4 regions of the Nonomuraea sp. NPDC049141 genome follow, and region 2 is predicted to be linked to each of the others. Evidence: riboswitches for the same ligand, from Rfam matches in the RefSeq annotation. Region 2 holds a riboswitch; each other region holds the start of a gene.

Region 1 (3,892 bases), on a different contig from region 2:
GGCATCCACCCCGAACGGCGGGTCTCCATCGGGCCGCCCAGTCGATGCGGCGCCCTCACCAGGCCGTCCAGACGGTGCGGCGTCATCACCGGGCCGTGAGCCTGGGTGTCGGGCAGCGGGGTCCGCGTCGTCGTCAGGCGGCATGTCGTTGGTGCTCTGCAGATCGTCCATCCGCGTTCCCCTTACGCAAGCTGGTCCCGCACGTAGTCGCGCCATCGTGCCGTCAACGTCCCCGCCGAGAGCCCGAGCCTGGCGAGCCCCCGGTCGACGCCACCCGTCTGGGCATCACGGTAGAGCCTCACCAGAGTCCCCTCACCGAACCGCTCGGCGATGAAGCGACACGCCAACCACGCCTCCTGGTACGCCCGTGCCAGCCGTACAGGGTCCCGAGATGAGGGCGCGAATGCCTCAGGCCCGGGCAACCCACTCGGCAAGCGCCCGGCCCGCACCTCGGCGGCCAGTTCGGCGGCGGCGACCCGAACCGGCAGCCCCGCGTCGCGATAGCCCACGTAGTCGGCGAACCCCTCATAGAGCCACACAGGCAGCCGCTCCGTCCCGGCGGCGACATGGGTGAGCTCGTGGGTGAGCACAACGTCCCGCCCGGTCGGGGTCAGTCGCCCGAAGTATTCGGGCACCACGACGACCCGCCCCCCATCGGCCACCGCCGCCAGCCCGGCGACACTCCCCACCCCGGCCACCCGGGCGGCCTCGGCCGTCGAACCAGGCACGAGCACCACGGGCCGCACCGGCCGTCCGAGAACGGCGGAGACGCGCGTCCCGGCGGCGTCGGCCCGGCGCGCCAGGTCTCGGAGCAGTTCGGTGTCCGCGTGGTGCCCGACCACGACCGACCGCGCACCCCGTACGACATCCACCCCGTCACCCCAGAGGCCCCGCGCCTCCGCCGGAACCTCGCGATCACCGGGCGTCGCTACCGGCTGCTCACGACTACCGGACGGCAGGTCACGAACCTCCACAGATTGATCGCGATCAGCGGACGGAGGGTTGCCATCCGTCGCACGTTGATCGCGACTGCCAGACAACAGGTCGCCAAGGGTCGCACGTTGATCGCCACCACCGGACAATGGGCCGCCAAGCGTCGCACGTTGATGGCCACCACCAAGCGGCAGGTCACGAACCGTCGCCGAGAGGTCAGCCGGCCCGGCGGCCTGGTGCGGGACGGCACTGGCCGAGGCGAGGGCCAGGAGCAGCACCCCCGCCACCACGACTCGGCGGCTCACCTGCACGGACACGTTCCCCGATCGTAGTCGCCCACCACAGGAGCCCGGCCGTCACGGGCAGTCCCGGCACGCATGAGGGACACCCCAGCGAGACGGACCCGCACACATGAGAGGACGTTCCGGCGAACAGGACGCGCACGCATAAGGGGACACCTCGGCAAGACGGACCCGCACGCCTGAGGGGACCCCGGCAAGACGGACCGGCACTTGCCACAGGTCCATCCGGTGAAGTGGGCCGAGACGCGCGAAGGTCCCGTCCCCAGCGGGACGGGACCTTCGTGACGGTCTTACAGGCAGATACGCACCGCCTTACAGGCCGGGACGCACCGCACCCGCGAACGACGCCTTGCGCCATCCACTGAGCTTCTCGATGCGCACCGTCTGACCCGTTCTCGGCGAATGAATCATCTTGCCGTTGCCGACGAACATGCCAACGTGCCCGAGCCCATGGAAGAACAGCAGATCGCCTGGCTTCAGATTCTTCCAGGAGACCTTCTTCTTGATACGCGCGAACTGGCTGTTCGTCACGCGTGGGATCTTGACGCCGGCCTTCTTCCAGGCGTACTGGACGAGACCGGAGCAGTCGAAGGAGCCAGGTCCTGTGGCCCCGTAACGGTACGGGTCACCGAGCTGGTCCTTGGCCACGGATACGGCCGTGCGGGCCCTAGCCTGTTGCCGAGCGACCGCCGTCTGGCGCGCGGCCTTCTTCACGGACTTGACGGTCTTACCCGCCGTGGTGGTCGTCCGGGAAATACCGGCCGGTTCGCGCGCTGTCGTCGCCTGCGCCGTCGGGGCGTGGAGGACCACACCTCCGGCCGTCACGGTCATCGTGAGTGCTGCGCCACTCAGGGCAAGGCGGGACAGACGGGGGTTATGCGGGGAGGTAGACAGGATTTCTCCTTGGATCTTCCACGAACGCCTACCGGGTTAGCTGACGGATTCGGGCCTGGAAGTCGCCCTACGGCGCGATAAGCGCCGATTCACCCCTGATCCCTGGGACGGGATCGCTGGGTCCCCGGCTCCGTGCCTCCTGACTGCACGGACTCGGCAGATCACCGCCCAAATCGATGACATGGGGAACGGCGGTGACCAAACGGTTTTTTTATCTGTCCACATCGGAGACCCGATGAGAGCCGCGACGCCATGGCTTGTTCGCCGCGAGGCCAGAAGCTACGCCCTCAGTAACGAACTGGCAAAGGCGTCATGGGGTTGTCAGGATCAGGCAGGACCCTCAGTCAGGACCGCAATCCCAGATGGAACAGCGGTTTATGTTACGCAAATGTGACCCTTCTCACACTTGACGAAACTCCGATCTGTCAGGTCCCATTCGTCACTTCTGCACCACTAATCCCGTTAGCAACAGGCCCTCGACGATCTCCAGGCGCCTGAGGGATCTTGCCGCCGAGACCCCAGGACAGGTACGACTCCCGTCGAACGTCGCGGATCAGCAAGTATGCGGAAATCACGCCGAGCACGGCCCTGCCGCCGGTATGGTCGATACGAGCCGCCCGCCGAAACTCCGCCTCCCGCACGTGGAGCTCGCGCTGACGGCCCAGGCGACGCCGACCCAACTACGGGCGTTGTCGTCGGCCGAGGTCACTCGCACGCCGAAAAGGCCAGGCAAGCCACACCGGGAACACAGACACCGAGGTGGCATTTCTCACTTCTAGGCATGACACCGGCCGCCGAAATCCACGGACCGGGGCCAAGAATGCGCACGTCACGGCGCCCAGCCGGCTCCACCGGAGAAGCGTGCCCCTGGACAGGTCCCAGCCACGTAGGGCGGGTGGGGCTCACCGGGCTGGCCGTACAAGAGCAAAAAAGAAACGCCCAGCCCTCCACCGGAGAAGCGCGCCCCGTACAAAAAATAACGCTCATAAAAAGAGAGCTACGGACGGATAGCCCCAACCAGCGTGCCGCCATATGAGGAGAGGGTGACGACTTTGACCACGTCGCCGGTCTGGGGCGCATGGACGATCTGCCCGTTGCCCGCATAAATGCTCACATGCCCCAGCCCCGAGCTGAAGATGAGATCGCCCGGCTGCAGATCCTTCAGATCCACCTTGCGAGAGGACCCCCAGGCCCACTGCTGCCAGGTGGTGCGGGGCAGAGAGACGCCTCCCGCGCGCCACGACGCCTGTGTGAGCCCCGAGCAGTCCCAGCCGCGCGGCCCCGTACCGCCGAACACGTACGGCTTGCCCACCTGCGCGTACGCGAACCTGAGCACCGCGGCGGCGTTACCGGAGGCCGCGCCCGTGTACTTGATGCCGGTGCTGTTCGGGTCGCCGGTCTTGTAGGCGCCGAGCTTCTCGAGCAGCTTCTTCTGCTGCGCGATGAGCTTGCGGACCTCCGAGCGCTCCTTCTCGACCCCGTCGCGCTCCTTGTCGGCCGCCTGCAGCGCCGTCTCGGCCTTGTCGCGCTCGTCCTTGAGCCCGCGGTTCTCCCGGTCGAAGGCGGCCAGCCGCGCTACCTTCTCCTGCGACAACTGGTCCGCGAGCGCCAGGCCGCCCAGCATGCCCGTGGGGTCCGGCTGGCCGACCATCGTGGGCCAGGAGCCGGCGTCGGGGCCGAGCTTGTAGGTGTCGACGGCCATCGCGACCACCTGGGCGCGCAGCGTGGCGACCGTCTCCAGCTTGCGCTTGTAGCTCGCGTTC
Region 2 (3,892 bases):
GCTGCTGCTGCCCGTATCCGGGCTGACCACCGTACTGCGGCGGCTGCTGACCGTATCCCGGCTGGGACTGCTGCTGCTGGCCATAGCCGGGCTGCTGACCGTAACCAGGCTGCTGACCCGACGGGGGCTGCTGCCCATAACCAGGCTGCTGACCGTAGCCGGGCTGCTGACCGTAACCAGGCTGCTGGCCCGACGGGGGCTGCTGCCCATAGCCGGGCTGCTGGCCGTAACCGGGCTGCGACTGCGGCTGCTGGCCATAACCCGGCTGGGACGGCTGCTGCTGCCCGTAACCGGGCTGCTGGCCGTAGCCCGGCTGCGACTGCGGCTGCTGACCGTAGTCCGGCTGGCCGTACTCGGGCTGCTGGCCCGAGGCCTGCTGCTGCCCGTAGCCGGGCTGCTGGCCGTATTCAGGTTGCTGGCCGTAGCCGGGCTGCTGCCCGTACTGGGGCTGCTGCTGGCCATATTGCGGCTGCTGACCGTAACCGGGCTGCTGGCCGTAGCCCGGCTGCTGCTGCTGGCCGTACTGCGGCTGCTGGCCGTAGCCCGGCTGCTGCTGCCCATAGTTGGGTTGCTGACCATAGGCGTCGTCCGCCCGGTAGCCAACGATCGTTGCATCCGGGTCGGGCCCGCCATAGGGGCGGCCCGCGTTGTGCTGTCCGTATTCGGGAGTCCCGCCAGGCGCAGAGTTCTCGCCGGATTCGTCCTGTGGATACGGCGGCTGTCCGGTGCTCACCGTGTCACCTCGCTTCGAGTGCGCATGTGGCACGTGTCAGGACACATGCCTGTGCTGCCCAACGTATCGACATAGGTATCAACAATCACCTTTCCCATTAGTCAAGGTCCGCGTCACCCGATGTCAGGTGGAGCAGCATGCGGGTGTTCCCCAGAGTGTTGGGCTTCACGTGTTCCAAGTCGAGGAACTCGGCGACACCCTCGTCGTACGAGGCCAGCAGCTCCGCGTAGACCTCTGGCGAGACCGGAGTGCCCTGAACCGGGCGGAATCCATGCCTCGCGAAGAAATCGACCTCAAAAGTCAGACAGAATACCCGGCGCAGGCCGAGCTCTCGGGCGGTCATGATCAAGGAGGAGACGATCCGGTGCCCGATTCCGAGGCCGCGGAACTCCGGGTTGACGGCCACCGTGCGAATCTCCGCGAGATCCTCCCAAAGCACATGCAGCGCGCCACAACCGACCACCTGGCCGCCGCGCTCGGCGATCCAGAACTCCTGCACGTCCTCGTACAGGGTGACGGTGGCCTTCTCCAGAAGCCGTGGTCCAGCGCCCGCATAGGTGTCGACCAGGCGCCTTATCGTCCTGACATCCGGCGTGCGGGCACGCCGGACGACGGTTTCCGTGTCCGGGACTGTCACTTCGGCGACCTGCTCCATGGGTCTCCAGAGTACAGATCCGATTACGGCTCCCCCCTAACTGCGACCTCTCCCCCATCTCATGACATCTGGTGGTTGATCGATCACGATGGGGGATCCCTTGGCTTCTAGGCTTCCATGTCTTGGCGAACTTGGTGGAAAAAGGACATAAAGTCTGTTCTGTACGGCCAAGCACGAGACCCTCTCGTGACCCTTCGGTTGCGAAACCTCTACTGACTTGGCAGTTCTGGTTGAGCACGAACGCGGAGTGCACTAGTGTCCAGCGACGATGTCACCCGCGCGAGCCAAGCGTGGAGACGCGCCCAATCTCCGCGAGGAGAACCGGGGACCCGCCGGTGGCGAGCTCATCCTGACGCCACCCTGGGGTGAATCCGAGCGATTCGTTCGGTAGGGCTGCTCCGGCCCGAACCCGTCAGCTAACCCGGTAGGCGCCGATGAGAGGAGCTGGTTGGTGAAGTACACCCGCAATCGCGAGGGGAAGCCGGCGGGCGCTCATGCCCGCCCTCCGGGATCCCGGAAAGCCTCCACCCGCTTGGGTGTCATCGCGGCGACCGTCGCCACCCTCCTGCTCGCCATCCCCGTCGCCTCCGCCGTCGCCGATCCCAAGCCCTCGCTGAAGGCCCTGTCCAAGCAGGCCGAGGAGCTCCACACCCAGATCGAGACGCTCAGCGAGCAGTACAACGGCCAGCGGGAGAAGCTCAAGACCGCCAAGAAGGCGGTCGAGTCGGCCCAGAAGACGCTGGCCGCCAGCGAGTCCGATCTCGCCACCAAGCGCGCCAAGGCCGCCTTGCTGGCCCAGAACGCCTACATGAACGGCGGCCTCGGCCACTCCCTGGCGTTCGCCTCCTCCGACGACCCCGAGAGCTTCCTCGACCGGGCGGCCACCACCGACGCGCTGGAACAGCAGCAGGGCGCCGAGGTCAACCTGGTGACCGCGGCCAGGGAGGCCGCCGAGCGGGCCAGGACCAGCGCCAAGACGCGCATCGACGAGGTCCAGGAGATCGTCGACGGCCTCGACACCAAGCGTGACAAGATCACCAAGCTGGTCTCCAAGGTCGAGAGCAGCCTCTTCAAGCGCGCGATCGGCGAGGCGGGCCGCCCTGGCACCCGCGCCGTGAAGGTGAGCCTGCCGGTCATCGGCGCCGACAAGGCCGCCATAGCCGCCAGGTGGGCGCTCACGCAGCAGCTCAAGCCCTACGTCTGGGGCGCCGAGGGCCCGAGCTCGTACGACTGCTCCGGCCTGGTGATGGCGGCCTACCAGCGGGTGGGCATCTCACTGCCGCACTACACCGGCGATCAGTGGACGGCCGGCCGGCACATCTCCAAGGAGGAGCTGCGCGCCGGCGATCTGGTCTTCTTCTACGGCGACCTGCATCACGTCGGCATCTACATCGGTGGCGGCATGATGGTCCACGCGCCGCAGACCGGCGACGTCGTGCGCATCGCGTCCATCGCTCGCCGTCCGTTCGCGGGCGCCGTACGCATCGCCGACTGAACCTCCGGCCCGGCGGCGCGGTCAGATGAGCTGACGGCGGGCGGCCCAGGCCACGGCCTCGATCGCGGTGGCGACTCCGATGCGGTCGCAGATACCCCGTAGTCTCCGGCGTACCGTGCGCCCGCTGATATCCAGTCGTCTGCCCACCCGGTCAACCGTGACTCCCTTGGCAAGCTCCGCCAGCAACGCCAGATCCGCATGGCTGAGCTCGACGCCCTCAGTGAGCACATACATCGGGAGCCCTCCCCCCAACAGCAGAACTCGAGACGTCTCTGTCCGAGCAGAGCTGCTCGTCTCGCAGACGGTAAACGCATTCTGGAAAGGTCGTCAAGCAAGCCAATCCTCACATTTGACGATCAACATTGACATGATCCTCTATATGTGAAGTACTCGCCATATGTCGGCACACTTCGGGGCCTGATGGGCGAGCACAGCCGTCCTTACAAGGGCTCCGACCCATCACTGCCGAGCATCGCGGACATGCTGGGCTTCGATCCTTGAGACATGGCTTTTCCTCCGCGCCCCATATACGAAATATCGGGAAATACAGCGGCATGCGCCACTCTTTCGTACCCCGGGTCGGCGGTACGTACGAGCCCTGCCGCACGATCCCCCTTTCGGACACGGTTCCGACCCGCTCGGCAAAGGCGATCCGACAGAGCCGGTGGAATCGTTCCTGCTCATGGACTCCCGGCCGCCTGAGCGGGCCGGCCAAGAGAGCGCGCCCGCGGGCGCGGGCCGAGACGATCGCAACCGAGCTGATCTGAACGCTGCCGAACGAGGCCGAGCTGATCACTGTTCTCCTACTCGCCGCCGGGCACGGGACCGCTGTCAACCTAACCGTCGACGGCGTCCTGAACGTTACGCGGCACACGGCGGCCACGGCCCGTACGCCTCATGCGGTGAGCGGGTGGTCAGGCAGTGGCGTCGTACGTCTTCCTGGCCGCTTCGACGGTCTGGATGTTGGCCTCGGCCCAGCCCTTGATCGCGGCCACCAGCGGCATCAGGC
Region 3 (3,892 bases), on a different contig from region 2:
GCGTGATCGCATAGAGCTTCCGCCCGCGTGCCCCCTCAGACTCGACCGCCACCAGTCCGTCGGCGGCCATCTTCACCAGCTCCGGGTAGATCTGCGTGTGCCCGGCCTGCCAGACGTGATTGAGCGACCGCTCGAATGATTTCGCCAGGTCGTAACCGCTGGCCGGCCCCGTGGCGTCGAGGAGCCCGAGCAGTGCGATCCGTAGGGACATGTACCTGAGCATAGCGAAGTCTTGACATGTCAGTTCTTACATGTCAATCTCCACGCGTGAATACTGACACGAAGCGCGGAGGCGATGGCCTCCTGTTGGTCGCCGTGCTCGGCGGCATGTTCCTGGCGATGCTCGACCAGACGATCGTCGGCACTGCCCTGCCCCGGATCACCGCGGAGCTGGGCGGCACCGATCTCTACACCTGGGTGGTCACGGCGTACCTGCTGACCTCGACCGTGACCGTGCCCCTCTATGGAAGGCTGTCGGACCAGCACGGCAGGAAGCCGCTGCTGCTCACCGGCATGTCCGTGTTCCTCGTGGGGTCCGCGCTGTGCGGGGTGGCCCAGGACATGACCCAGCTCATCCTGTTCCGCGCGCTGCAGGGCCTGGGCGCGGGCGCGCTGTTGCCGCTGTCGATCGCCCTGGTGATCGAACTGTTCCCGCCGGACAAGGGCGGGGCCCGGGTGCAGGGGGCGATGGGCGGGGTGATGGCGCTCAGCTACCTCGCCGGGCCTTTCCTGGGCGGGCTCTTCACCGACCACGCGAGCTGGCGCTGGGCCTTCTATGTGAACGTGCCGATCGGCCTGGTGCTGATCGGGATCATCGTGCTGCGCCTGCCGCGACAGCCGGGGCACGGCGGCGGGCGGCCGGACTACCTGGGCATCGGGGTGTTCACGGTGGCCATCAGCGCGCTGCTCATCGGCCTGACCGAGAAGGGGCTCGACGCCCACACCTGGACCAGCGTGCCGGTGGTCGGGCCGATCGTGCTGGCTCTGGCGTTGCTGGTGGTGTTCGTGGTGGTGGAGAGGCGGGCCGAGGCGCCCATCATGCCGTTGCACCTGTTCCGCAACCGTACGTACACGCTGGTCAACGTGACGTCGTTCTTCACCGCCTTCTGCATGTTCGCCGGAGTGGTGTTCCTGCCGCGTTACTTCCAGGAGGCGCTCGGCGCCACCGCGACCGAGTCGGGGCTGCGGATCTACCCGCTGACCCTGGCCATGGTGGTGGGCAGCGTCGTCATGGGCGCGCTGATGAGCCGCACGCGCGTCTACAAGCCGTGGCTGGTGGCGGCGCCGTTTCTGCTGGCGGTGGGCGCGCTGCTGTGCTCTGGTCTGACGCTGGACACGCCGCCCTGGGTGCTCGTCGGGTGGATGGCGCTGATCGGCCTCGGCATGGGCCCGATGCTCTCCGGCCTGACGGTGGCCGTGCAGTCCTCGGTGCCGCCCCAGTACATCGGCACGGCCTCGGCCAACCTGACCTTCTTCCGCCAGATCGGCGGCTCGGTCGCGCTGGCGCTCGCCGGCACCGCGTACACTTCCGAGATCACCACAGAGGCGCCGCTGCACGGGCTGGCCGCCGCGCACGCCTCGGCCGCGGCCCTGGTCATTCCCTCGCTGGGCGTCGCGGGCGCCCTCATAGCGCTGGTCGCCCTGATCGCCATGCCCGGCGCGCGCATCGACCGGCAAGCTCCACAGCCCAAGGTCGAGGCTGGTTTCGCGTCCTGAGCGACGCCATGGGAAGCTGTCCTTGTCCCCAACACCAGGAGGTCCTCATGGCGGAAACACCGGAGCCGGAAGTCGACGAAACTCCCGAGGACGAGATGAAGCGCAAGTTCCGCGAGGCGCTGGAGCGCAAGCGCGGACAGCACGCCGACTCGAGCGCGGGTGGCAGGGGCAACGACCCTTCCAAGATTCACGGCGCTCACGGGCCCGCCGCCAGTAAGCGTTCTTTCAGGCGGAAGAGCGGCGGCTGACAAGGGCTTTTCGAGGGGTACGGCATGCCGTACCCCTCTTTTTTCTTGACCTCCTAGGTAGATCTTCGCCCGATTCATGGGCTTATGTTTGCCTTTGTCCGATTATCTCCATATAGTCCATGACAGTTACCAGCCGGTGACCAGGCGCTTCAGCAGAGAGGCGCCGACCGGCAGGCGCCGAATCCCGCTCAGGCGAGAACCGGGGAACCACCGTTCCTTAGGGGTGAATCCGACCACAGTCGGTCGGTAGGGCATCTCCACGCCCGAACCCGTCAGCTAACCCGGTAGGCGAGATGGAGAGGACACCTACCGCATGCGTTACCTTCCTGCCGTGCCGCCCGTCCGCGTGTTGTCATCCGCCCACGACTGACCGGCACCTTCCCCCAAGCTCTTCCCGCGCTCCGCGTAGCGACCGTTAGGCACTCCGCCCGGCTACGCCTTTCTGCTGCGAGCGCTCTCTCCCCCTGTACCCGTATAAAGGACTTTGCTGCTCCATGTCTGTTCGCTCTGCCATGCTCACTGCCGCCCTCGTCGGCGCTCTGTCCATCGGAGCCGCCACCGCCGCACACGCCGACTCCGGCACTGACAAGAAGGTCCTGCTCAAGGGTTCGACCACGGCGTCCTACTTCTGGGACGACTCCTCCGGTCGCGCCGGGGACACCGGACTGCCGGCCAGCGGCAAGCCCATGCAGAAGCGTCTCGCCGCCAGCCCGAGCTGGCCGCTCATGACAGAGGGCTACGTTGTCTACAAGGGCAAGAAGATGCCCTTCTTCGTCGGTGACCGCGGCCCGGGCGTGCCGTCCTCCAGCGGTGTCATGCTCGACCTCGACGCCAAGACCTTCGCCGACCTGACCGGCGGCCGCTTCAACTCCAGCACGCTGGGTGTGGACGGCAACGGCGGCAAGGGCCACATCAAGGTCGACTACATCATCACCAAGTGGGGCAACGGCCCGGGCAAGAAGAACTACCCGGTCGCCTTCTCCACCGGTGCCTACGCCCGCGTGGACCACAACCCCGCCAAGCCCCCGAAGATCGTCACGGCTCAGAAGACGACCCCCAAGCAGGCTCCGGGCGCCAACGTGCCCGCGGTGCCGGTGGCCGACAAGAGCGTCGCTCTCGACGGCGCCGTGGTGGGGGCCGGGCTGGCGATCGTCGGCGGCGGCGTGATGGTCGGTCGTAAGCTCCTCCTCCAGCGCTGACGGCCTGTCGGTCTTTGCTTCGCGGGAAACAGAATGTCATTCTGATCCCGTGACCAAGCATGCAGTCGCCAACGGCATCCAGATCGCCTACGAGACCTTCGGCTCGTCCGACGGACGTCCCCTGCTCCTCATCATGGGGCTCGGCGCCCAGCTCATCCACTGGGACGACGAGCTCTGCGAGCTCCTGGCGGAGCAGGGCCATCACGTCGTCAGGTTCGACAACCGTGACGCCGGACTCTCCACGCACCTGCACGACGAGGGCGTTCCCGCATTGGGGACGTCCTCGTCGTATTTGCTGGACGACATGGCCGACGACGCCGCCGGGCTGATGGACGCCCTCGGCTGGACCGCGGCCCATGTGGTGGGCGCCTCGATGGGCGGGATGATCGCCCAGACGCTCGCCATCCGGCACCCCGAACGCGTGCTGACCCTCACCTCGATCATGTCGACCCCCGGCCCGGACGTGGCCCCGCCCACGCCGGAGGCCAGCGCGGTGCTGCTCGCACCGCCCGCGGCCGATCGGGCGGGCGTCCTCGCCCAGGCCCTGGCGACCTGGTCCGTGATCGGCTCGCCCGGCTTCGACCTGGACCGGGAGCGCATCGTCCGGATGTCCGGCCAGGCGTACGACCGGAGCTTCGACCCGCCGGGCACGACCCGTCAACTGGCCGCGATCCTGGCCTCCGGTGACCGTACGGAACAGCTCGGCACAGTGGGCGTGCCCACCCTGGT
Region 4 (3,892 bases), on a different contig from region 2:
GCGCGGTCGCGGAGAAGACGTTTCCTGGCGTGGTCACCGTCCCGGTGAAGACAGCGCTGGGACGCACGGCCACGCGCAGCAAGCACCCGGCGGTCGCCCGGGCGGCCATCGCCGCCAGGGCGGCCCGCGCCGTGGCCGGCGCCATCTCGGGAACGCTTCGGCCGGTGACCGTCCCCGACGAACTGGCCATCGAGGCCGAACTACGGCCCCATGGGGCCGTGGAGCTGGCCGCCCTGGTGCCGGGCACCGAGCGGACGGGCGCGCGTACGGTCCGCTATCAGGCTGCCAGTCCCAGGACGGCGTTGGACGTGCTCCTTGTCTGGTCCGCGCTGACCAGCCACTATCTCAGCCGCTGAATCACCACCTCAGGCGCCGGCCGGTGCCAGGGCCTGTAGGGGGATCGGCAGCGCCGAATGAGGCCTGTGCATCAGGTCCTCGTCAAGGCGAACACCGCTTTCCAGCTCCACCACGGCCAGGCACGCCGCCGTGATGTCCACTGATGCCGCCGCGCCCTCGCTGTCGTAGCCGCCGGCGAGGATCTTGGTGAAGGGCATCAGAGGGCCGAGGAGGTCTGTCCATGGTGTGGAGGGCAAGGAGGCCGGCTCGGGATGGTCGAGGTATCCCTCAGCGACCCCGTACCGGACGTACATGCTGGTGCTGCCGTTGATGTCGAAGGACACGTACCAGTGCCGGAAGCCGTCGCCGGCCAGCCTCTGGATCATCTGCTCACGGTCACCGAGGTTGACCCAGTCCAGAGTGACGACCCCGGAGCCGACCTGATAGAGGTGGAGGGCGCCCCTGCGGTGCGGCTCATTGGGGGCATGGTCGAAGTGGAGGCGCCTCACGGCATCCTCGACCGACAGAACTCCGGAGTCGGGGACCGTCACCGTGTACGCGAAGGTGTCGAGTCCAAGGTAATCCAGCATGTCGTGGTAACGAGCGACGATGTCATCGAACATGAGGTGATCAACCTTTCTCGGCCGCGGGTCCCCTTGTCAGAACATCGAGATGTGTACATGGTCGAAGTGGTTCTCGGTGATGCTGCCGCGGTCGGACATCGGGCTCCAGCCCGAGCCCTGATTGATCCGCTGCTTCCAGATGACGTACTTGACCCCGAGCTTGTCCTTGTTCTCGATCGCCCAGGCCGCGATGCGGTTGCCGAGTGCCTGGTTGGCCTCGGTGGGCATGGTGCCGCCGGTGCTCATCATGAAGTCGCACGCGCGCCCCAGCGGGTGCTCGCCGCCGCCGCCCGAGCGGAAGCAGCCGACCTCGAACGGCAGTGAGAAGTCCTTCTGGATCAGCCCGCGGATCACCCGCATGCGGGCGGTGATGTTGTCGGCGCCGGACGGGAGCTCGGGCGCCCAGCTGCCGTCCGAGCGGCGGCCGGGGCCGAACGGGATGAGGTCCTTCAGCTTCTTCTGGATGTCCTTGATGAGGTCCTGCGCGTCGTCCCGCTGCTTGGCCACGTTGGCCGCGTCGTCGCGGATCTTCGTCTCCAGGGCGGTCGCCTGGTCCGCGGCCGCCTTCTTCAGGTTCCTCAGGGTGGCCACGCTCTGCACGATCGCCTGCTGCGAGGCCGTGAGCTGCTCCAGCACCGCCGCGCTGGAGCTGTCGCTCGGGAACGTGAGGTTCGGCAGCGAGCCGGTGCCGTTCTGGTACTGCAGCTGCGCGAGCTCGGCGACGCGCTTCTGGGCGGTGACGAGGCTGGCATCCGCCGCCGCGAGCCGCTTCTTGGTCGTCTCCGAGTCCTCTTTCGCCTTGGCGAGTTCGACGCGCTTGAGGTTGTAGGTCTCGATGAGCTTGTCGACCTTCTGGTCGAGCTCCTTCAGCTCCGCGCGGAGCTTGGCTTCGCTGGGCTTGGGCGCGGCCGGCGCGGCCGAAGCCGGTACGGCCGTGAAGGCTCCGAAGGCCACACAGGTGGCGGTGATGAGACCGATGGCAAGACCCGTGGGGGACGCAGTCGCCACGTGAGGGGTTCCTCTCCCTGACTGCCGACCGGGTTAGCTGACGGGTTCGGGCAGGGAGATGCCGCCTTACCACCGAAGTGGATTCACCCCAAGATGCGATGGGTCCCCGGCTCCCAGGTCACGCACCCGGGATTAGGCCAACACCGACCATTTCGGTCGGTGCTTCAGGGGATATTAGTGGTAAACCCAAGGTCATGGCGACTTCAAGCAGAAATCAATTAGAGATCTACCTGTGATCGAAGCATGCGTGCGGCCTCCTCCGGCAGGACATCGTTGACGAACGCGCCCATGGCCGACTCCGAGCCCGCCAGATACTTGAGTTTCCCGGGCGCCCGCCTGATGCTGAACAGCTCCAGGTGCAGATAGGCCAGGTCACGGTCCTGCCGCACCGGCGCCTGGTGCCAGGCCGAGATGTACGGCATGGCGACACCGAACAGCCCGTCGAGCGCCCGCAGCACGGAGGTGTAGAGCGGCGCGAAGGCGGCGCGTTCCTCCTCCGTCAGCGCGGCCAGGTCCGGCGTCTGCCTGTGCGGATACACGTGCACCTCGAACGGCCAGCGGGCGGCGGCGGGTACGAACGCCGTCCACAGCTCGTTGGCCGCCACCACACGCACCCCGGCGGCCCGCTCGGCCGCCAGCACGTCGGCGAACAGGTTGCCGCCCCGGTGCCGGGAGGCCGCGCCGAGCTGGAGCTTGGTCCGCGGGGTCACGTACGGGTAGGCGTAGATCTGCCCGTGCGGGTGCGGCAGCGTGATGCCGATCTCCTCGCCCCGGTTCTCGAAGCAGAAGACCTGCTCCACGCCCTCGATCGCGGACAGTTCGGCCGTACGGTCGGCCCACGCCTCCATGACCAGGCCCACCTGCTCATCGGAGAGCCGCGAGAACGACGACGAGTGCTCGGAGGTGAAACACACCACCTCACACCTCCCCACACCCGGCCGGACCTCACTGAGCCCCCCGGCATCCTCATAAGTCCCGAAATTTCCGGAAAAAGAGGGGAAGCGGTTCTCGAAGACCACCACGTCATAGTCGTGTGCCGGGATCTCCGACGACCGTGTCTCAGACGACGGGCACAGCGGGCATTCGTCGGCCGGAGGCAGGAACGTACGCGTCTGGCGGTGTCCCGCCATCGCGATCCACTCCTCGGTGAGCGGATCGTAGCGCAGCTCCGACGCCACCGGCCTGGGGTCGAGCGCCCGCCGGTCGATCGCGCTCCGGTCGGCGTCGTCGCGCCGGTCGAAGTAGATCAGCTCTCGGCCGTCGGCCAGGTGGGTGATGGTGCGTTTCACTGCGAGTCCTCCGCGATGATCAGTTCGCCGGCGCGTTCGCCCAGCTCCATGCGTGCCTCCTCGGGCAGCCCCGAGTCGCTGATGACCACGTCGGCCTCCGTCAGTTCGGCGATCGTGCTGATGCCGACGGTGTTCCACTTGGTGTGGTCGGCGGGGATGACCAGCCGGTGCGCCGCGGTCACCAGCTCCCGGTCGGTCTCCGACTCCAGCAGGTTGGGCGTGGTGAACCCGGCCCGCACGCTCATCCCGTGCACCCCGAGGAACAACGTGTCCACGTGCAGCCGGCGGATCGCGGCCACCGCGACCGGGCCGACGAGGGCGTCGGACGGTGTGCGTACGCCGCCGGTCAGCACAACCGTGCGGTCGGCGCGCGGGCTGCGGTGGAAGACGTCGGCCACGGGGATCGAATTGGTGATGACCGTGAGCTCGGGCACCGAGACGAGGTGGTGGGCCAGGGCCCAGGTCGTGGTCCCGGCCGAGAGCGCCACCGCGGTGCCGGGCCGTACCAGCTGGGCGGCGCGGCGCGCGATGGCCTCCTTCTCCTGCTGCTGGCGGGCGGACTTGGCGGTGAAGCCCGGCTCCTCGGTCGAGCCGGGACCCAGCGCGGTCGCGCCGCCGTGTACCTTCTCCAGCAGC

The links. Region 2 has a riboswitch for cyclic di-AMP ahead of AB0B91_RS18400 (NlpC/P60 family protein). Riboswitches for the same ligand answer to the same signal wherever they lie in the genome.
Region 1: linked by a shared signal. The riboswitch ahead of AB0B91_RS12570 (C40 family peptidase) and the one ahead of AB0B91_RS18400 (NlpC/P60 family protein) in region 2 are both predicted to bind cyclic di-AMP.
Region 3: linked by a shared signal. The riboswitch ahead of AB0B91_RS22500 (hypothetical protein) and the one ahead of AB0B91_RS18400 (NlpC/P60 family protein) in region 2 are both predicted to bind cyclic di-AMP.
Region 4: linked by a shared signal. The riboswitch ahead of AB0B91_RS41545 (hypothetical protein) and the one ahead of AB0B91_RS18400 (NlpC/P60 family protein) in region 2 are both predicted to bind cyclic di-AMP.

Annotation. Positions count from the first base shown of each region.
Region 1 covers NZ_JBEZDR010000004.1:67,660-71,551, reverse strand. The annotation lists gene AB0B91_RS12580 (hypothetical protein) at 183-974, opposite strand; gene AB0B91_RS12575 (hypothetical protein) at 1,062-1,265, shown strand; gene AB0B91_RS12570 (C40 family peptidase) at 1,548-1,949, opposite strand; cyclic di-AMP (ydaO/yuaA leader) riboswitch at 2,140-2,298, opposite strand; gene AB0B91_RS12565 (NlpC/P60 family protein) at 3,127-3,892, opposite strand, start outside.
Region 2 covers NZ_JBEZDR010000005.1:493,473-497,364, forward strand. The annotation lists gene AB0B91_RS18390 (RDD family protein) at 1-733, opposite strand, end outside; gene AB0B91_RS18395 (amino-acid N-acetyltransferase) at 831-1,388, opposite strand; cyclic di-AMP (ydaO/yuaA leader) riboswitch at 1,678-1,834, shown strand; gene AB0B91_RS18400 (NlpC/P60 family protein) at 1,840-2,883, shown strand; gene AB0B91_RS18405 (LuxR C-terminal-related transcriptional regulator) at 2,905-3,117, opposite strand; gene AB0B91_RS18410 (helix-turn-helix domain-containing protein) at 3,798-3,892, opposite strand, start outside.
Region 3 covers NZ_JBEZDR010000007.1:202,578-206,469, reverse strand. The annotation lists gene AB0B91_RS22515 (PadR family transcriptional regulator) at 1-211, opposite strand, end outside; gene AB0B91_RS22510 (MDR family MFS transporter) at 268-1,716, shown strand; gene AB0B91_RS22505 (DUF5302 domain-containing protein) at 1,764-1,964, shown strand; cyclic di-AMP (ydaO/yuaA leader) riboswitch at 2,130-2,270, shown strand; gene AB0B91_RS22500 (hypothetical protein) at 2,459-3,163, shown strand; gene AB0B91_RS22495 (alpha/beta hydrolase) at 3,213-3,892, shown strand, end outside.
Region 4 covers NZ_JBEZDR010000017.1:34,876-38,767, reverse strand. The annotation lists partial or broken gene AB0B91_RS41555 (M55 family metallopeptidase) at 1-356, shown strand, start outside; gene AB0B91_RS41550 (hypothetical protein) at 366-959, opposite strand; gene AB0B91_RS41545 (hypothetical protein) at 996-1,967, opposite strand; cyclic di-AMP (ydaO/yuaA leader) riboswitch at 1,974-2,116, opposite strand; gene galT (galactose-1-phosphate uridylyltransferase) at 2,186-3,256, opposite strand; gene AB0B91_RS41535 (DeoR/GlpR family DNA-binding transcription regulator) at 3,253-3,892, opposite strand, start outside.